One region of the Parageobacillus sp. G301 genome, then DNA from elsewhere that is predicted to be linked to it. Evidence: riboswitches for the same ligand, from Rfam matches in the RefSeq annotation. Region 1 holds a riboswitch; each other region holds the start of a gene.
What was found. Region 1 has a riboswitch for thiamine pyrophosphate ahead of tenA (thiaminase II). Riboswitches for the same ligand answer to the same signal wherever they lie in the genome.

Region 1 (7,094 bases):
CGATAATGATGACCGTTTTATCATGGGCAATTTGTTTCACCGTCCGCCAAATCGCTTCCGTTCCTTCTTCATCAATCATTGCCGTTGGTTCATCCAAAAACAGTACATCTGGATCTAACGCCAATACGGAAGCAAGGGCGAGCCGTTGCTTCATTCCTCCCGATAGCGTATGAATATCGGTATGCGGCTCTACAAAAAGACCAACTGTCTCTAGCAGCTTCTCGATCCGCTCTTTCATCTCTTCGCGCGGCACACCGATATTTTCGAGCGCAAAGGCGATTTCTTCATCGACAAACGGCATGCAAAATTGCGAATCGGGATCTTGGAAGACGTAGCCCCAATTATCGGGAAGCTGCACTCGCTCTGCTTTCATCGGAACTTCGATCGAATGCGGAATCAAGCCGGACAGCACTTGCAACAATGTTGATTTTCCGCATCCGGATGGACCGAGCAACAATACTTTTTCTCCTTCGTAAAACGTGATCGATAAATCTTTAAATAGCAATGTATCTTTTCCAGGAAATTTCAAGCGCAGCCGTTCAACAGATGCTATCGGTTTCATCGGTTCACACGCCACCTTTTCAACGATCAAGCGCGTCGTAATCTTCTTTCGAAGCCGGGCGCAACATTTGCGTCACACCAGTTTTTTCTAACGCTTTTACTAAAGAAACGGCAAAAACACCGGCAATCACCACTGCGCCAATAAAGCGGGCAATAAGGAATAATGCCAAGTTCCAAGGCGCCAGCGATTCAATATACCCTTTATAAAAATCCATCACAAGCGAACCAATCGTCGCGCCAATCGCTCCTAACGACACGACCAATGCGTCAAACCGTTTATAACGGAACGCGGCAAACACCACTTCCGCCAAAAGCCCTTGAACAACTCCGTAAATAAGCACCTCTAGCCCCCACTCTGAGCCCATAATAAATTCTCCAGAAGAAGCAGCAATTTCCGCTAACAGCGCAACACCTGGCTTGCGGATCAGCAAATATGCCACCGATGCGGCGATAAACCACATGCCGTAAATGAGTTGATCAATATGAAAACCAAATGGCTTAACAAAGTAATAGAACGGCCCCCAAATTTTATAAATGATCCCAAAAACGACAGAAATCACGATTGTCGTTAAAATATCAACGAGCTTCAATCCTTTAGTTGCTGACATGTTCTTTGATCTCCTTTCCTGCTGATGGCCATGTTTCTAGGCGATATGCCATCTCCCAAAATTCGTATTCATATTCACTGCTAATAAGAAAATGCTGTTCCATCCGTTTGCGATCGGATTCAGTGACTGCTTCCGCGATCTCATCCAAACGGGCGATTTGTTCTTCTACTAAGCTGCGAAACCATTCGGAGCTATATGTTCCAATCCATTTCTGATAGATTGGCTCTTTTGGCTTGCAGTCTTTTAGTCTCTCGCCAATCTCATAATAAAGCCAGTAGCACGGCAAAATCGCCGCAATCACATCACCTAAATGCCCTTCATACGCAGCCCGGTACATATGCGACGTATACGCGTATGCGGTCGGCGCCGGAATAAATGACGCTTTTTCTTCCTCCGTGATCCCAAGCAGACCGGCAAACGTTTCATGCAAAGATAATTCTGCTTCACATGTGCTTTGAGCATGATGCGCCATGCTCGCGATTGTCTTTGCATCTGGAGACTTCGCTGCCCCAATTGCCTGGACTCTCGCAAAATGGTGCAAATAATACTCATCTTGCATCACATAATAGCGGAAACGAGTAAGGTCTAGCGTTCCTTCCCCTAACTCTCTCACAAAAGGATGGCGAAAGCTTGCCTGCCAGATCGGATCGGCCTTTTTCCGCAATTCCATCGCAAATGACATTTTGTCTCCCCCTTTTTTATAAAAAATAAACACCACTTCCTTTACAAAAGCGTAAAGAAAGTGGTGTTGAACACTAGCCGCCGAAAAAACATAGTAAAATCCACGACTACGCCACGCCACTCCACTTCCCTACGCTGGCATTACCCAGATCAGGTGCTAAGGGTCTCAAAGGCACACTTTGATCTCAGCCTTTCTAAAGGCCCCCCTAGTGGATTGCGTACGCTATGAAATTTTCTTATTTGAGAATATCATATCACGGTGAATATCGTTGTCAACCCTTTTTTACTATTCCACGATGACCGCCGTACCGTATGCCAAAATTTCCGACGTATTCGCCATAATTGCCGCTGTAGCGACTCTTACGTCGATTACCGCATTTGCTCCTTGGCGTTTCGCCTCGTTTATCATGCGTTCAATCGCAATTTTTCTCGCTTCGTCCATCATTTCAGTATACGCCTTGATTTCTCCGCCGACAATCGTTTTCAGACCAGCCATAATGTCTTTGCCGATATGTTTTGACTGTACCGTATTTCCTTGTACAAATCCGATATACTCTTTTATTTGTTTTCCTGGTACATAGTCCGTCGTTGCGATAATCATCATAATCCCTCTTTTCTTTTCATCTATGCTTATCGTTATTCTGTTTAGAAGAAAATAGTCCTGACAAATGTCGACAAACTTGCCTGCGTTGCGTCTTTGTCCGCAATTCTGTATCATAGAAAAAGCAAACGACTATATCATAATGGAGTGGAGAACGTGGCAAACGTATTTTTAAAACGAAAGCGAAAAAAACGGCTGGAACAAGGACATCCATGGATTTTCCAAAGCGAAGTCGATTATATTGAAGGAGACTTTGAACCGGGCGATTTTGTGGACGTATATAATCATCAACGCTACTTTTTGGCAAAGGGCTATATTAACCCGAAATCGCAAATCATTGTGCGCGTTTTGACGCAAAATCCTGATGAAGAGCTAAATGAACAATTTTTTGTCGACCGAATCCGCAAAGCATGGGAGTATCGTGAGCGAATGATTCCCGGCGTTCGCTCATGCCGCGCTATTTACGGTGAAGCTGACTTTTTACCGGGGCTGATCGTCGATAAATACGAAGACGTGCTTGTCGTTCAAATTCTTTCCCTCGGGATGGAAAAACGGAAAGACTGGATTTTGCGCGGTTTGCTTGAAGTATTTAAGCCAAAAGCGATTTATTTGCGCAATGACGTGTATGTCCGCGAGCTAGAAGGGCTAGAGCAAGAAAAAGGCTTTTGGTATGGCCAGTCGGAAACGGAAGTGCTGATTGAAGAAAACGGCGTCAAATATATCGTCGACATTGAAAACGGGCAAAAGACGGGATTTTTCTTCGACCAAAGACAAAACCGCGCGGCGATTAAACCGCTCATTAACAGCGATACAACAGTGCTCGACTGTTTTACCCATACTGGCTCGTTTATGCTCAATGCGTGCTTATATGGTGCGAAACACGTCACTGCGGTCGATATTTCCGAACACGCCATTGAAACAGCAAAACGCAACGCCGCACTCAATGGCTTTACCAACGTCGATTTTGTCGTCGCCAATGCATTCGATTATTTGCGCGAAGCGGTTCGCGATGGAAAGAAATGGGACGTTGTCATCATTGACCCGCCGGCGTTTGCGAAATCAGCTCAAGCCGTTCCGAAAGCGCTGCGCGGCTATAAAGACATTAACTTAAACGGCTTAAAGCTTGTCAAAGATGGCGGCTTTTTCGTCACAGCGAGCTGCTCGTACCATGTTCACGCTGATTTGTTCCAAGCGATGATCGAAGAAGCGGCGTTTGATGCGAAGAAAATTTTGCGGCAAGTGTACTGGAGCGGCGCCGGCTACGATCATCCGAAGCTGCTTGCTGCCGATGAAGGCGACTATTTAAAATTTGCCATTTATGAAGTGCATTCGCGCAGATAGCTAAATGGTTCCATTTTCTAAACAAAAAAACGCTTAGGACTGTATGACAGTCCTAAGCGTTTTATTTTTTATGCAAAATATATAAGTAAAAGCTAATAGAAATCAACACGGATAGTGCGGCAGTTATATAAATGCTAGAGTAACCGAACCAATGGCCAATTTGCCCAAAAACCATCGCTCCTACTCCGACCCCTAAATCGAAAAAGGCGAAAAAGGTCGCATTTGCCATTCCTTTTCGGTTTTTTGCCGCTTTTTCCACAGACCATGCTTGCAGCGCTGGCTGCACCGTTCCAAATCCTAACCCATAAAGAATTGCTGCGGTAAACAAAATCACATTGCTTGGCAGCCAAGCCAACAATAACATTGCAATGAAAATCAGTGCAGCACCTGGTATAAACACCGCCTGATGGCCTTTTCTATCATACAACCGGCCGGCAAACGTTCTTGTTACCATTAACGCAAGCGCATATAGCAAGAAATACCATTGAATTCCTGAAATTCCTTTTTGTGCAGTATATAGCGGCAGAAATGAGGCAATTCCTCCAAATGTCACCGTAAGGAAAAATAGCAAAATTGAAGGCTCTAGCGCGCTTTTTTCATAAATATCCCACTTATTACGCGCTTGCGCTTGCGGCTGTCCGATTTTTTTATATGTAATATTCGAAGCAAACAATAGTGACGCCAAACCTAAAACGGCACAAATCAAAAAAAGATGGCGGAATGACAACATTCCGGCGAGCAATAACCCCATAGATGGCCCAAAAGCGAGCGCTAAATTCCCTGATAGTCCATAATACCCCATTCCTTCGCCTCTCCGGCTGGCAGGGATAATGTCCGTGGCAATCGTTCCGGAGGCAGTAGTCGAAAACCCCCATCCAATGCCTTGAATGACCCTCATCATAAACAACAAAAAAATGCTCGCAATAAAGCTGTACGATCCGACCGAAAGGACAAAGATCGCAAGCCCTAACAAAAATACAAAACGCCGCCCCTTTGTTTCTAACGCATGCCCGGCAAACGGCCGCACCATTAATGCCGCAAATGTGAAAATCCCGACCACTAAACCGATCAGCTGGTCATTGCCGCCAAGATGCTCGACAAACAACGGAATCGTCGGCAATGTCATTTGAAATCCAAGAAAAACAAAAAAATTAGCTAAACAAATGAGTATAAAATCTTTTGTCCAAATTTTTTCCTTATTCGCATCTATGATCGTTTGACTTTGTGGTTCCCCCACCGCAAGCTCCCTCCAATCATTCATTTTAAACCGAACACTCAATACAGTTTAGTGTAACATAAATAGATAAATTTTTTATGTAAAAAGCTTATTGGAAATTTATAAAAATATGTTCAGCTTATTTTTTCGCTATCATTCATAAAGCCAATTTACCCCAATATATCCCCTTATCAAATAAGCCATATCCTGCTCGCCAGGATAACATTGACCAATCTGATATATTGCTTCTCCTTCTGTTAATAAGGCGGCGCAGCAATTTCAAGCATAAGTTTCCCATCTTATAAGATAAAAAAGCTGCCCGCCTAGGGCAGCTTTTAGTTCCATCCTTTACGTTGTCGCAACGAAGCAATTTGCGCCGTATGATGTTTGCCGTGCCATGCGTGCATGGCGATTAACACATATAAAGGGACGTTCTCTTTTGTACCTTCATGATAAAAATTCCGATGAAAATCATCGCTGCTCATTGATTCTAGTAGATGTGACCACCGCTCGTGAAGGCCTTCGAGCAATTGCAGCGATGGCTCGATATGTAGTGAACGAGCTTCTGTCGTCTTTGCCCAATCATTTTCCTCAAACGGTTTAATCGAAGGAATATCTTCCGTCAATGTCCATTTTGTGCGCAAAAACGCGTTCATGCTTGCATCGGCGATGTGATGGACAACTTGTGCAACCGTCCACCCACCATCTCGATACGGCGTGTTCAGCTGTTCTTCATTTAATCCGCTGACCGCCTCCCGCAATTTTGCTGGTATTTGGCGAATATCAGAAATCCACTGTTTCGCATCTTCTTCGCAAAACGCAGCCGGTACTTGAAATTTACCAATCGGGTAGCGAATTTCATCCATAATTTTTTTCCTCCTCTTCTTGTATATATTCTATAACCCATAAAAAAATCCTGCTTAAATATAGACAGCATATCATTACATAGCTTCTATTAAAATTACTTTCACTTATGCCGGATATAATTGCCGCAGGCGAAGTTTACAAAAGGACAGTACAAAATAATTTGACAAGCCCTGCCTGGCATGATACATTCAGTTTGAAAAAAATCAATATTCTTAAAAAATAGAAAATTATAAAATCAATAGAGCTTATGAGGGGGATGATGAAGATATGACGAGGCAAGCAATCAAGAATGCTCTCAAGGATGTTCTTGACAAAGTTTTGGATAAAGCTGTAGGCAGGGCTGGAGGCGTGCCCGGAGTGGTTGCGATGATAACTGATCGTGAGGGCAACATCTATGAAGGTGCAGCCGGGGTGCGCGAACTCGGAAAGGAAACGCCGATGACCACCGACACAGTGTTTGCTCTTTTCTCAACCACTAAGGCCATCACCGGCACAGTATTGATGCAATTGGTCGAGGAAGGAAAAGTCAGTCTCGACGATCCAGTCAAAAAGTATGTTCCTGAGATTGCCGAGATTAAGGTTCTTGAGGGTTTTGACGCAGACGGGCAGCCTAAATTAAGAGAACCTAAAACCGACATTACGATCAACATGCTGATGCTCCACACGGCTGGCTTCGGTTACGAGTTCTTCAGTCATGAGGATCGAAGATATCGCGAGCAAAAAGGAATACCTTCCATCCTCACTAGTACCTTTGACTCGATTAAGAGTGTGCTGCTATTTGAGCCAGGCGAACGATGGAACTATGGCGTCAACATCGACTGGGTTGGCAAAGTTGTCGAAGCCGTACGCGGCAAGCGACTGGGTGAAGTAATGGCCGAGCATCTTTTTGCTCCTCTAGGCATGACCGACATCGGATTCACGCTAACGCCGTCGATGATGGAACGCCGCGCAACCATCCACAGTCGCGCAAAAGACGGTAATATCACACCACTGCCTGATCTCATCCTGCCGCAATCTCCTGAAATGGACATGGGAGGACATGGTTTGTATGCCAGCATTGGTGAGTATATGAAATTTATCCGGATGATCCTGAATGACGGTGCGGGCGTAATCAAACCAGAAACGGTCGCGCAAATGGCTCAGAACGGGCTTGGCGCATTGAAGAGCGGCGGCTGGATCTCGTCCGATCCATCGCTAGCTAATGACGGTGAGTTCTATC
Region 2 (7,094 bases), on a different contig from region 1:
TAGACGGTCTTATTGTCGGTTTGCCGTTAGTGTTTATCGGTTACCTTATTACGGGAAGTTGGGAGGAGAATTGGTTCACTACGGCAGCAAACATCGTTTACGGTCTAGTTGTGCCGGCGGTTTGGTCTGGATATACAGTAGGGAAAAAGTTGTTAGGTATTCGCATCGCAAAAGTAAATGGCGAAAAAGTCGGAATCGGGACGATGTTTTTACGGTTTGCTGTCGGTGGACTTGTTTATGGGTTAACGCTTGGCATCGCTCTCATTATTAGCGCCATTATGGTGGCAGCGCGCGAAGATAAACGCTCCATTCATGATTTTATTGCCGGAACGTATGTGACGACAGAGAAACCAGCATAATTGGATTGATCATAAAGAACGGGTGTCTAAGAAGGAGATGCCCGTTTTTTTATGGTGAATTAGAGGAACGTTTGTTTGTATATTCATACTTTTTCATTTCCCCCCATATCATGCAATATGGGGGGATGTTCATGCAATTTTACTATGGCCAACAAATGCCGCTGCGTATTTTAGACGAAGCGGAATTTTGGAAACATCAAGAAGAGGAGCATACGGTCGTTATTCGTGAACTTGTTAGCGGTTTAGAGCCGGCTTATGTCGAAGCGCTGAAAAAATGGGAAGAAGCACTTTCTGCAACACATCAGCAAGTAGTGCGTTTTATTGAATCGGTCGTTCGCGCGGGATATTACGTTCCTTATCAGCTTTACCAGCAAGTGTTGCAGCTAGTGTCTCATTGCTTACAGCAAAGTCTTGATTTTATTCAACTATGTCAACAAATAAAAACGGAAAGCAAAGCAGTGAGCAAAAATCCAACGGCAAAAGTAGTGCTGAACCATATTATTCGTGAGTCGGAATATTTTATTGGCATCGCGCAATTGTTATTATACGGAAAATAAGGAAAATGCCTATTCGTTTCGGATAGGCATTTTATGTGTTTGAAAAAGAGCAGAGTAAGTAGTAATGAAAAAGGGTAACGGTTTGTTTTATGTTTTGTAATATTATACTAGAAATATAAAAAAGAGGTGAATATATCCGATATAATTAATAGTAAGATTCTTTAATATTACAGAAAAAAGGTGGGAAAAAGGTTGACGCTGCATAGTTATATTTTACGCACGATGTTCATTGTCATTCCTGGCACCGCTCTCATCGGCCTTGGTGTATGTATGGCGAATGGCATTAGCGGCGCGGCGTTTTGGTGGACGCTTGTTGCGACTATATTATTTGGGGCTGTAGTCGGAGTCGTTTCTGCGATATTAAACTATCGTCGATTTATTGCCCCGATCGCTATTATCAATCAGCATTTAGATAAGATGACCAATGGAGATTTATCGGCGCGTGTTCCTATGGATGAAGTGAGACAGTTAAAACCGATTGCCGTTTCGCTCAATAAAATGGCCCAAGCGTGGCAAGAAGTCATCGCCAACGTTCAACGCCATTCCGATGAGATGACGCAATTTTCCGGACAGTTAACCGCCATTGCGGAACAGACGACGAAAGCAACGGAGCAAATTGCGTCGACAATGGAGATAATTGCCTCAAGTTCGGAACAGCAAGTGAAAACGGCGCAAGAAACATCGTTAGCGATGAACGACATCTCCGATACGCTTATGCAAGTGGCTGCGAATACGAAGTGCGTGTCTACGAATGTAAATGAAACATCGGCAAAAGCGCAATCGGGAAAACAGTCGATTTCGCAAATGGAAGAGCAAATACAGTTTATTTATGAGCATGTTCAATCACTTGGACAAGTTATTAAAGCGCTTGGAGAGCGTTCGAATGAAATCGGCCAGATTACGCAGGTGATTACAGGAATTGCTTCGCAAACGAATTTACTTGCCTTAAATGCGGCGATTGAGGCGGCAAGAGCTGGAGAACAAGGAAAAGGGTTCGCCGTTGTGGCGGATGAAGTTCGCAAATTGGCGGAACAGTCTGCTCAATCCGCACAGCAAATTTCGCAGCTGATCGGCTATATCCAAGAAGAAACGGAAAAAGCGATCGAATCGATGGAAACCGTAGTTAGCGAAGTATCGCAAGGGCTTGATGTTGTGCAAACGGCTGGACAGTCGTTTGAACAAATCCGCCAATCCATCGGCGAAGTCAATGCCCAAATCGAACAAGTATCCACAGCGATCGAGCAAATGACGGAAAACGCGCGACGGGTGGCTGCTTCCATTGGCCACATGACAGAGATTGTGGAACAAACTTCTTCTGGATCAGCGAATGTTTCGGCGGCAACACAAGAACAAATGGCATCGATGGAGGAAATTGCTTCATCGGCATCATCGTTAAGCAAAATGGCAGAAAATATGCAAACAATGTTAAACCGGTTTACCGTATAAGGAAGCGTATTTACATTGCTTTATAAGTATGTTAATATTAAGAAAAATTAAATAAGTTTGTCGCTTATCTACTAGGGGAGTCCAATAGCTTGGACTGAGAAAAGAACGCGCTTAAGTTCTTTGACCCTTTGAACCTGATCTGGGTTATACCAGCGTAGGGAAGTAGATAGCGGGAGTGTATGTGTTTGTTGCGTACGTTTCGCTATTTGCGTTCCGTCGGGTTCTCTTAGAGAACCCGATTTTTATTTCCGCATATATTCTCCTATCTCCGCCCCGCGTTTTGGTGTAACTTCAGGTCCTCACTATTATTTTAAGGAGGTGTAGACCTGGTTACTAAAATCGTTGTCGTGTACTGACCGATGGAAGGAATGGTGCACGACAGATGCCGTCGCTGACAAGCGATCCACGGGGTGTCTTTCACAGCGGGTGAATGACAAGGGAAATTCCCTTCCTGATGGAACTCAGGTGTTTCCTGAGCGGCAAGCGATGTTTCCTGGTTCCATCGCGATGAGTCGATTTTTATAGATTTTAGTAACTAGGAGGAGTTACATGCAAAACATCAAATCTTTTATGCAATTTCCTGCGAGTAAAAAGGTGTATGTCGAAGGTTCAAGACCGGATATTCGTGTTCCGATGAGAGAAATTACGTTAAGTCCAACAAAGACAGAAACAGGAATCATCGAAAATGAACCTGTTCGTGTTTATGACACAAGCGGTCCTTACACCGATCCTGATTTTCAGCCGGACATTCAAAAAGGATTGCCGCCGCTAAGAAAACGCTGGATTTTAGAAAGGGGCGACGTTGAAGAATACGGGGGGCGTCCAGTGAAACCGGAAGATAACGGATTCCGTAATGGGAAGCAATCAGAGATTACTCTGCCTTTCGAGAGAAAACCGCTGCGCGCAAAAAAAGGAAAAACTGTGACACAAATGCATTACGCAAAACGAGGGATTATTACGCCGGAGATGGAATTTGTTGCGATTCGCGAAAATATAGATCCGGAAATCGTGCGTCAAGAAGTTGCCGCAGGCAGAGCGATTATTCCTTCGAATATTAACCATCCGGAAAGTGAACCGATGATTATTGGGAGTCGTTTTCATGTAAAAATTAACGCGAATATTGGCAATTCCGCAGTCACATCATCCATTGAAGAAGAAGTCGAAAAAATGCTTTGGGCGGTGCGCTGGGGAGCAGACACGATTATGGACTTATCGACGGGAAAACACATTCATGCGACACGAGAATATATTATTCGCAATTCCCCTGTGCCTGTCGGGACGGTTCCGATTTATCAAGCGCTTGAAAAAGTGAATGGCGTCGTTGAAGACTTAACGTGGGAAATTTACCGTGATACGCTCATCGAACAAGCGGAACAAGGGGTGGACTATTTTACGATTCACGCGGGGGTGCTGCTTCGTTACATACCGATGACGGTAAACCGAACGACTGGCATTGTTTCACGCGGCGGCTCGATTATGGCGCAATGGTGTTTAGCCCACCATGAAGAAAACTTCTTATACACGCATTTTGAAGAAATATGCGAGATTTTGAAAACGTACGATATTGCAGTATCGCTTGGAGACGGGCTGCGCCCAGGCTCGATTGCCGATGCGAATGACGAAGCGCAGTTTGCTGAATTGGAGACGCTCGGAGAATTAACAGAAATCGCTTGGAAGCATGATGTGCAAGTGATGATTGAAGGACCAGGGCATGTGCCGATGCATAAAATTAAGGAAAATGTCGATAAGCAAATCGAAATTTGCAAAGGTGCGCCGTTTTACACATTAGGACCGCTTACGACCGATATCGCGCCGGGATATGACCACATTACATCCGCGATCGGAGCAGCGATCATTGGCGCGTACGGAACGGCGATGCTTTGTTACGTGACGCCAAAAGAGCATTTAGGGTTGCCGAATAAAGATGATGTGCGCGAAGGAGTGATCGCTTATAAAATCGCAGCACACGCGGCCGATTTAGCAAAAGGGCACCCGGGAGCGCAACGGCGGGATGACGCGTTATCAAAAGCGCGCTTTGAGTTTCGTTGGAACGATCAGTTCAACCTTTCGCTTGATCCAGATCGAGCTCGGGAATATCATGATGAAACATTGCCGGCGGAAGGGGCGAAAGTCGCGCACTTTTGTTCGATGTGCGGGCCGAAGTTTTGCTCGATGAAAATTTCACATGAGCTGCAAAAAACGGTGAGGGAAGAAGGGATGAAACAAAAAGCGAAGGAGTTTGTCGAAAATGGCTCATCTCTCTATCGATAATGTTCAAGAGTTGCAAAAGGAAATTGCCGAACTGAAGGAGAAAATTCTTAAATTGGAACAGCAAATTGCCCATATTCAAAAAAATTGCCAGCATTCATTTTTTGAGACACCGTTTATGCGAAAATGTGTCAAATGCCATTATATAGAGATTTTATATTATTGAATATGTAATTGGGCGAAGGGGATTGTCAAATATATAGCTAATCCATCTCCCGTTTTGCAGGGTGGAAATCGGGAAATGGATTAGCTTTTTTATTTTTGTTTTTAGTCATTTCTTTTAAGTTTTTTTATATATATTTCATGAAAAAGTTTATTTGATTGGTTGCGGCGGGATATGGTGCATGATGGATAACAATAAAGAACATCTATTAAATGATTTTTATTTTGGAGGGAAACTATATATGACCAAATTTCCCAATTATACAAAAACGATCTTTATTGATGGACAATGGTTGGAAGCACATAATGGCAACACGCTTCCTGTTCAAAATCCCGCCACGTTAGAAACGATTACGGAAGTTTCATACGGCGATGAAGTGGAAGCGGAACAAGCGGTGCGCGCAGCCAGCCAAGCATTTCCAAAATGGTCGGCAAAAACTGCAAGAGAACGGTCGCAATTGTTATATGCCGCGTATGAAAAAATGCTGGAACATAAAGAAGAACTTGCTTCTATTTTGACGGCCGAGCAAGGAAAACCGTTAAAAGAGGCAAGGGCAGAAATTGATTCAGCGGCAAGTTACTTTCTTTGGTATGCCGAGGAAGCGAATCGCCTGTATGGAGAAATTATTCCTTCGTCCAATAAACATAAACGGCTAATGGTCATTCCGCAGCCGATCGGCGTTGTCGCTGCCATTACTCCGTGGAATTTCCCGGCTTCGATGATTACAAGAAAGCTATCACCAGCACTTGCGGCAGGGTGCGCCGTTGTATTAAAACCGGCTCCAGAAACGCCGTTAACCGCTTATCAGATTGTAAAAATATTAGAAGAAGTAGGGATTCCAAAAGGAGTTGTCAATCTCGTTACTGGCGATGCGGTTTCGATCGGACAGTGCTGGATGAACCATCCTGATGTACGGCTTATTACGTTTACGGGTTCTACGGAGGTCGGCAAGTTGTTGATGAAAGGAAGCGCGGATCATGTAAAAAAACTTTCTTTAGAACTAGGCGGCCACGCGCCGATTATCGTATTTGATGATGCCGATCTTGATTTGGCAGCCGAGATGACGCTTGCCAGCAAGTTTCGCAATTGCGGGCAAACGTGTATTTGTGCGAACCGCGTATATGTGCAAAAAACGATTTGGGATGATTTTCTCGAAAAACTAAAGGAGAAAGTAAGACGTTTATCGATTGACATTGGCGCAAAAGAAACGGCGGATATCGGGCCGCTAATTAATGAAGAGGCAGTGCAAAAAGTGCAGCGGCATTTAGAGGATGCTGTACAAAAAGGAGCTTCGGTCGTTTACGGCGGAAAGAGATGGGATGGCCCGTATCCAGGATACTTCTTTGAACCGACCTTGTTAGTGAACGTTACGAAAGAGATGAGAGTAATGAATGAAGAGACGTTCGGTCCGCTTCTGCCGCTGCAGCCGTTTGAGGAGGAAGAGGAGGCGATTCGTCAGGCGAATGATACGCCATATGGGCTAGCAGCTTATATTTTTACGGATTCGATTCATCGCGCGTATCGAGTCATGGAGAAGCTGGAGTATGGAATTATTGGCATTAATGACGTCTTTCCAGCCGTAGCGGAAGCACCGTTTGGCGGTGTGAAACAATCGGGGCTAGGAAAAGAAGGAGGAAAAGAGGGCATTTTTGAATTTGTGGAATTAAAATATGTTTCCATGGGGATACGGCCTAGCTGAGCCCCCTAAATATAAAACTGCGTAGTCTATTTCCACCGTCTTTGCCGGCGGTTTGTAAAAATAGACATCGGCCAGTTTAATCATTACGTGATTATACTGGCCGTTTTTGTTTTCTTGATTTTTTACAACCGTTTTCGAAAAAGAGTTAAATAGCCAATGAGAAGCATAGAGTAAGAGGGAAAGGACCATTTAATGGATGTGAGGGGATACGTATGGACGTTTATTCTGACATCATAAGAAGCATGCCGCCATATTTGTTCTCTGTTTTTCAGCAAAAGAAAGAAGAACTAATGAAAAAAGGAGTAGATGTGATCGATTTAGGGATAGGGGCGCCCGATTTGCCGCCGCCTGCTTTTGTGGTGGAGAAATTAAAGGAAGAGCTGGATAATCCTAAAAATTTTACGTATTCTCCATATGCCGGGTGCCGAGAGTATAGAGAAGCTGTTGCGCTCTTTTATAAACGGGAATATGGCGTAGAGTTAGACCCAGATACAGAAGTGTTGGCATTAATCGGTTCAAAGGAAGGAATTGTCCATTTATTACAAGCGATTCTTCATCCAGGGGAGACCGTATTAGTTCCAGACCCTGGCTATCCGGTTTAT
Region 3 (7,094 bases), 1.5 Mb from region 1:
GTGCCATTCGCCGGGTGTTTTGGCGCATTTTGTTATTCTATGTATTAGCTATTTTGGCAATCGGCTTGTTAATCCCTTATACAGATGAAAGACTTGCCAATGACGATGTTACGGTTAGCCCGTTTACACTCGTATTCGATAAAGCTGGAATCGCCTTTGCTGCTTCGGTAATGAACGCCGTCATTTTAACTGCTGTCTTATCGGCAGGCAACTCTGGCATGTACGCATCTACCCGCATGCTTTGGGATTTAGCCCGTGAAGGGAAAGCGCCAAGATTTTTAGCGAAACTGGATAAACGCGGAGTTCCGGTAAATGCGCTTATTGTTACTTCATTAATAGGAACGCTTGCTTTTTTAGCTTCTTTCTTTGGCGATGGTGTCGTTTATACATGGCTATTGAACGCTTCCGGAATGTCAGGGTTTATTGCATGGCTCGGGATCGCGATCAGCCACTATCGATTCCGTAAAGCGTATATTGCTCAAGGGAAAAGCCTCGATGATTTACCGTATAAAGCGAAATGGTTCCCGTTCGGTCCTATTTTTGCATTTATTGTTTGCACCATTGTTATTTTAGGACAAAACTATCCGGCTTTTATTGGCGGAACGATCGACTGGTATGGGGTTCTTGTTTCGTATATCGGCCTTCCGCTCTTTATTATCGTCTGGCTTGGGTATAAGTTTGTGAAAAAAACAAAAATCGTTCCGTTGCATGAATGCGATTTGGAACAAAAATAAGGACTTGGTATGTATTACCAAGTCCTTATTTTTGTACTTTTTGCTCTTCATCATCGATAATTCCTTTTGTCGCATTTTTAAATTCACGCAACGTTTTTCCAGCCGCTTGTCCTAATTCCGGCAATTTTTTTGGGCCAAAAATTAATAGCGCGAAAAAAACGATAAGGGCAATTTCTCCAAACCCGATGTTCATACGATTCACTCCAATATGCTTATTCATTTTTTATTATTATACCATACCCAAAACGCAAGCGCCATTCGAATACGATTATTGTTCTTGCAGAAGGCGAACCGGTACCTCCATTTCTTCTTCTGGACGATTTTTTATATAAATATGCGCCATTTCCCGTTCTTCATCCACGTGTTGAATCATTACTTGTTGCCCCTCGTATGTAACTGGCACGATTTTTCCCAATTCAGCGATTTGTCTCGCACGCATGACTTCCATTACGAATTTTCCCTCCCTTCTTCGTCCGCTTTGGCGCTATCTTCCGCTAACGCACGCAGACTTTTCCAAAATAAATCTTCATTGCATATTTCTTTAAGTTCTCCTTCGTCCCCTTTCGCGTTGATTACTTCTAATAACTGGGTCATATCGGTAGTTTCTCGTTCCATCATCAAATTGTCACACCTTTCCCAAAAATTGATATGCTATTGACCCCTCAAAAAAGAAAAAGTATTATTCGAATTGGTATAGATAAGAAGGGAGGAAGATACAATGAGCGAACGCGATTATTACTTTGACAATGCAAGATGCGCACTGATGCTTCTCGTCGTGTTCGGTCATTTTCTCCGCCCGTATATTGATAATGTGCTCTGGGTGCATAGCTTATATATTTGGATTTTCTTTTTCCACATGCCGGCGTTTATCTTTATCTCAGGTTATTTTGCAAAAAAATTTCATGAACAAGGATATTTAAAAAAGATAACAAAAAAATTATTGCTTCCCTACCTTATTTTTCAACTGTTGTATTCAGTTTACTATTACTTTTTATATCAAAAAGATTCCATTGAATTCGATTTGCTCACTCCCCAATGGAGTCTATGGTTTTTAATTAGCTTATTTAGTTGGAATTTGTTATTATGGATCTTTGCCAAAATCCCAAAACACGTTTCACTATTGCTTGCCCTTCTTTTGGGAGTAGGAGCAGGCATGATCGAAGCAGAGAAATGGCTAAGTATATCGCGTACGTTTACGTTTTTCCCATTCTTTTTATTAGGATTTTTCCTTCAAAAAAAGAATATTGAACGATTATTTACATGGCGCGTACGTTTATTTTCACTATTTGCACTAGTCGGGATGTTTATCATGATTCATTTCGGATTTCCTGATTTGCCGCAAGAATGGCTATACGGTTCCAAATCATACGATACGCTCGGCGTACCAGAGGAAAAAGGAATTTTCGTGCGTCTGGTCATTTATAGCGCAAGCACTCTGATGATGGTCAGTTTTCTCTCGCTTATTCCAAACCGTCGTTTTTCTTTCTCGGTGTTAGGCACAAGAACATTTTATATTTATATTTTGCACGGGTTTATTTTAAAATACTTGCATGAAACAAAACTTCCAGATTTTATTATGAGCATTCACGGTTACCCGCTATTACTAGGATTGTCCGTCATCGTTGTGCTTGTTCTTGGAAGCAAACCGATTGTACGCATTATGCGCCCACTTTTGGAATGGCAATTTCCGAAAAAGAAACAGGCTGTTTCTTAAATGGCAAAAAAGAAGGTGCCCCAACACATTCGGGGCACCTTTATTCGTTGTTGAACACCGTTTGAACGAGTTGTTTTGCTGCCATAAACGGGGATGCAGCCGAAGCAATTGCGCTAATGACGGAAACACCGTCCGCTCCGGCGTTCATCACTTCACCAGCATTTTCCGCGGTAATGCCTCCAATGGCCACAAGCGGAATATCGACTCCTTGATCACGAAGAAAGCGAATAATCTCAGGACCTTGCGCTTTCTTCGCATCTTCTTTCGATTTCGTTGGATAAATTGGTCCAACTCCGATATAATCGGCACCAGCAGCGATCGCCGCTTGCGCTTCTTTCAAATTATGTGCCGACACTCCAAGAATTTTATCGCCGATTTTTTCGCGGACGATGCGCGCATCTTCATCATCCTGCCCGATATGCACACCATCGGCATCAAGAGCTAGCGCTAGTTCGACATCGTCATTGACGATAAACGGTATGCCGCGCTTTTTGCAAATATTTTGCAGCTGTCTGGCGAACTCGTATTTTTGTTCACCGACAAGCGCACCGCTCCCTTTTTCGCGAAATTGAAACAGCGTAATTCCGCCATCAATCGCTTCTGTTAATACTTCTAATGGCTGTTTTTTACAATTTGTACTTCCCATAATAAAATATACTTTCAATCGTTCTCTCATTATTTCGCTTGCAATTCGGGCCACTTTCCATTCACCTACCGCGCTTGTTTCTCCCGGTACGCCCAATGATTTGTCGGGCCGTGACCGTGGCCGATGCCTAATTCATGACTAATGGCGGCTTGAATAAACGATTTCGCTGTCTGCACTGCTTCTTGCACCGTTTTTCCTTTTGCGAGTTCTGCCGTTATCGCTGCGGCAAACGTGCATCCTGTTCCATGCGTATGTTTTGTATCGATTCGCTTGCTTGTGAAATAGAAAAATTCACTTCCGTCATATAATACATCGACCGTTTCTTCTCCATCATCGTCGTGGCCGCCTTTGATCACGACGTATTTCACTCCTAGTTCATGCAGACGTTTCGCCGCTTCCTTACGGTCCTCAATCGTTCGAATCGTATGGCCGGTTAATGCTTCCGCTTCCGGAATGTTCGGAGTAACCACCATCGAAATCGGAAGCAAATGCGTTTTTAATGCGCTTACCGCCTCTTCTTGCAATAGCGGAGCACCGCCTTTGGCAATCATGACCGGATCGACGACGAGGCGTTCCCACCCGAATTGTTTCACTTTCGAAGCAACCACTTCAATAATTTCCGCACTAAACAGCATTCCGGTTTTTACAGCATCCGCTCCTAAATCGGTTCCGACGGATTCAATTTGTTGCGCGACCGCTTCCGGCGACAATGGGTATACTCCTTGCACGCCGAGTGTATTTTGCGCCGTTACCGCTGTTAATGCGGACATCCCAAATACACGCAATTCTTGAAATGTCTTTAAATCCGCTTGAATCCCAGCACCGCCGCCGCTGTCCGAACCAGCAATCGTTAACGCTTTATATACCATGATTTTCTCTCCCTTCATTCTACTCGTTCAATGCGACCGTATCGGCTGATCTCATCCGCTCCTACGCGGAAAAGCGCGTCCAAAAAGGCGATTTGAAAGCTGCCCGGTCCTTCGTCTCCTGCATTTTTCGCAGCGATTTCCGCGGCAACTCCATAGATGACAAGCGCCGCCGCCGCCGCTTTTAACACATCCCGCTCTACAGCCGCAAATGCGCCAATAACAGATGTCAATAAGCAGCCAGTTCCGGTCACTTTCGTTAACAACGGATGCCCGTTACGAATGATATACGTCGTATTTCCATCTGTTACAACATCCTCTTTTCCTGTAATGGCGACTACTGTTTTCAGCTGCTCGGCCGCTTTTTTCGCAAGCGATACGACATCCCCGCTGCCTTCTCCCGCATCGACGCCTTTAATGGTCCACGATTCGCCGATAGTATTCGCGATTTCCGCCGCATTGCCGCGAATGACAGACAGTTGGACCGCGCTCGCAATGTTTCGCGCCGTCTCCGTGCGATACGGCGTCGCCCCGGCGCCAACCGGATCGAAAATAACAGGAACGCCAGCTTCGTTTGCCGCTTTTCCGGCAATGATCATCGCTTCCACTTCTGTTGGATTTAATGTTCCGATATTTAAGACAAGCGCCCCCGCAATTTTTGCCATATCCGCAACTTCCTCTTTCGCATACGCCATGACCGGTGAAGCACCTAACGCAAGCAGGCCGTTTGCCGTAAAATTCGTTACGACAACATTCGTAATGTTATGTACAAGCGGATTGGCTTGTCTAACCATTTGCAATGCGTTTATCGCTTCTTGGTTGTTCATTTCCCATCCTCTCCCTTTTTTGCGAATAAAAAAACACTTTGCGCGCAAGCAAAGTGTATACGGATCCCACAGTCACTTTCCCTGCGCTGGCATTACCCAAACAGGTTCGAACGGTCAACGGCGGAATTAGCCGTACTCTCAGCCTGCTTCCGCAAGCTCCCGCAAAACAATATATAGTTTTTCACAAAAGAGTCTACTCCTTCTTTTCACATATTGCAAGTAAAAATATCACATTATGAACGGTGTTTTGAAAATTCCGGCATCGTTGATCCTTCACTTAGTGAAGGAGATTGGCGCCACGGCTGCGGCATCGGCAAATTAAATAAATCAAGATCGACAATGTATCGGGGGCGCCGTTTCGTTTCTTTATAAATTTTCCCAATATATTCTCCGATCAACCCAAACGCAATAAGCTGCAAGCCGCCAAGAAACCAAATGGATGTAATAAGCGATGTCCATCCTGTTTGCGTATGGCCGGTAAATTTTAAAAGAAGAAAATATACTCCAAACAATAAGCTGACGAAAAAGGAAACAAATCCAATGAGCGAAATAATGCGAATCGGCGTAATGCTAAACGAAGTGATCCCATCAAGGGCAAACGCGATCATTTTTTTGAGCGGATATTTCGTTTTTCCTGCAAACCGCTCTTTCCGATCATAATAGATGGTTGTGGACCGAAACCCTAGTAGCGGCACGATTCCACGCAAAAACAAATTCACTTCCTCGAACCGTTCGAGCTCCTCTACCGCCCGCCGGCTCATTAACCGATAATCGGCATGGTTATAAACTAGATCGACTCCCATCGCTCTCATCAGTTTATAAAACCATTGAGCAGTATGGCGTTTAAAAAACGTATCCGTATCGCGCTTATTGCGCACCCCATACACAATTTCATATCCTTCATGAAACTTTTGGACAAAATCGTGAATGACGGAAATATCATCTTGCAAATCTGCATCGATCGAAACGATGCAATCAGAACGCGTTTTCGCAGCAAACAGCCCCGCTAACAGCGCGTTTTGATGCCCCGCATTGCGCGCAAGCTTCACCCCTTTTACTTCCGGGTAACGCAAGCTTGCTTTATAAATAATGTCCCATGTCGCATCACCGCTTCCGTCATCGACAAATAATAACGTGCTTTCAGGAGAAACAAGGCGCTCGGCAATCAGCTCCTCCCGCAGATTGCGGAGCTGGCGAATCGTTTCCGGCAATACTTCCTCTTCGTTATAACACGGCACGACAATTGTAAGCATTGGTTCGTTCATGTTAACCCCTCCTTACGGTATCACCTTGTACAAATAAATCGTCCATGCCGATTCTTTGGAATGAAACACTTTTTCAAGCGTCAGCTGATTTTGTTTTGCGTTTTCAATCGACAATGCCGAGAAAATATAACGGCCGCCCATTTCGCGAAATACATTCGTATTTAGATGTAAATGTTTAATCTTTCGTTTTGAATTCTTGTTAAACATATAATGTTTTCCTAACTCGTCGACAAAAATATAGCAACGTCCGCCCCATTCATCGAAGTATTCGCGCAGCTTTTTGTTTTTCGCCAGCTCTTTTGCAATAATTTGGCGAAACTTATGTTTATATGACAGGGGATAAAAATTGTTATACGTATCTAATGTGTAAAATCCGTTATATTGCGCGATTGCCGGGTGAATGCCGATGCTGGCGACACGATATTTGTGAACCGGCAGTCCGATGTGCTCTTTTATTTCTTGGAATTGCTTTTCCGCATAAAACTCGCGAAACGACGGCTTATTGCGATACGCAATTTCCTCGTTAAAAGCGGTGAGAACGACTAACTGAGCGGCAATCGCTGCAAAACACGCCTTTTTCCACGAATGGCCTTGCTGCCATAAAATTTTAAGGGAAATGGCAAACAGCACATAAATGACCATCGGCCGCAAAAAGTGATAGCGGGCAAAATTAAATTTATCCAGAAGATCAAAACGTTCTGTTAACGGGACCCAGCCTTTATAAAACCAAAACGCGTACCACGTCGACAGCGCAAAATTCAATACGTGTAAAAATACAAATAGCTTTTCCCGCTTCCATAACTTTTTCTTCCAAACGATATACAACGCCATCAATGTCAATGGCAAAATGATAAGTCCGTGTACCGTCATCACATGCGTATGGCCGAGAATATAGTTTTTAAAAATTAGCCGTATGACACGCCAAAGCGGCAAGCGGGCATGAAAATACTCATCACGGCTTGTCGGTTCATCAGAAAATAACAGCGAATGAACAAGGCGGTAATCCACCGCCAAATAAATGGCCGTCATGTACACAATGGCA

Region 2: linked by a shared signal. The riboswitch ahead of thiC (phosphomethylpyrimidine synthase ThiC) and the one ahead of tenA (thiaminase II) in region 1 are both predicted to bind thiamine pyrophosphate.
Region 3: linked by a shared signal. The riboswitch ahead of thiM (hydroxyethylthiazole kinase) and the one ahead of tenA (thiaminase II) in region 1 are both predicted to bind thiamine pyrophosphate.

The regions. Positions count from the first base shown of each region.
Region 1 is NZ_BSDB01000001.1:1,599,552-1,606,645, forward strand. Features, by position in the region: gene QSJ37_RS08135 (ABC transporter ATP-binding protein) at 1-562, opposite strand, end outside; gene QSJ37_RS08140 (ECF transporter S component) at 582-1,169, opposite strand; gene tenA (thiaminase II) at 1,156-1,851, opposite strand; TPP riboswitch at 1,961-2,068, opposite strand; gene QSJ37_RS08150 (YbjQ family protein) at 2,137-2,451, opposite strand; gene QSJ37_RS08155 (class I SAM-dependent rRNA methyltransferase) at 2,608-3,792, shown strand; gene QSJ37_RS08160 (MFS transporter) at 3,854-5,053, opposite strand; gene QSJ37_RS08165 (YfiT family bacillithiol transferase) at 5,344-5,874, opposite strand; gene acmB (methyl acetate hydrolase AcmB) at 6,143-7,094, shown strand, end outside.
Region 2 is NZ_BSDB01000003.1:141,969-149,062, reverse strand. Features, by position in the region: gene QSJ37_RS16570 (RDD family protein) at 1-359, shown strand, start outside; gene QSJ37_RS16565 (DUF2935 domain-containing protein) at 491-916, shown strand; gene QSJ37_RS16560 (methyl-accepting chemotaxis protein) at 1,109-2,362, shown strand; TPP riboswitch at 2,426-2,540, shown strand; gene thiC (phosphomethylpyrimidine synthase ThiC) at 2,912-4,633, shown strand; gene QSJ37_RS16550 (NAD-dependent succinate-semialdehyde dehydrogenase) at 5,035-6,492, shown strand; gene QSJ37_RS16545 (aminotransferase class I/II-fold pyridoxal phosphate-dependent enzyme) at 6,705-7,094, shown strand, end outside.
Region 3 is NZ_BSDB01000001.1:125,901-132,994, reverse strand. Features, by position in the region: gene QSJ37_RS00690 (amino acid permease) at 1-734, shown strand, start outside; gene QSJ37_RS00685 (twin-arginine translocase TatA/TatE family subunit) at 760-927, opposite strand; gene QSJ37_RS00680 (H-type small acid-soluble spore protein) at 1,003-1,182, opposite strand; gene QSJ37_RS00675 (hypothetical protein) at 1,182-1,352, opposite strand; gene QSJ37_RS00670 (acyltransferase family protein) at 1,453-2,448, shown strand; gene thiE (thiamine phosphate synthase) at 2,489-3,148, opposite strand; gene thiD (bifunctional hydroxymethylpyrimidine kinase/phosphomethylpyrimidine kinase) at 3,160-3,963, opposite strand; gene thiM (hydroxyethylthiazole kinase) at 3,978-4,787, opposite strand; TPP riboswitch at 4,849-4,960, opposite strand; gene QSJ37_RS00650 (glycosyltransferase family 2 protein) at 5,021-6,052, opposite strand; gene QSJ37_RS00645 (DUF6044 family protein) at 6,065-7,094, opposite strand, start outside.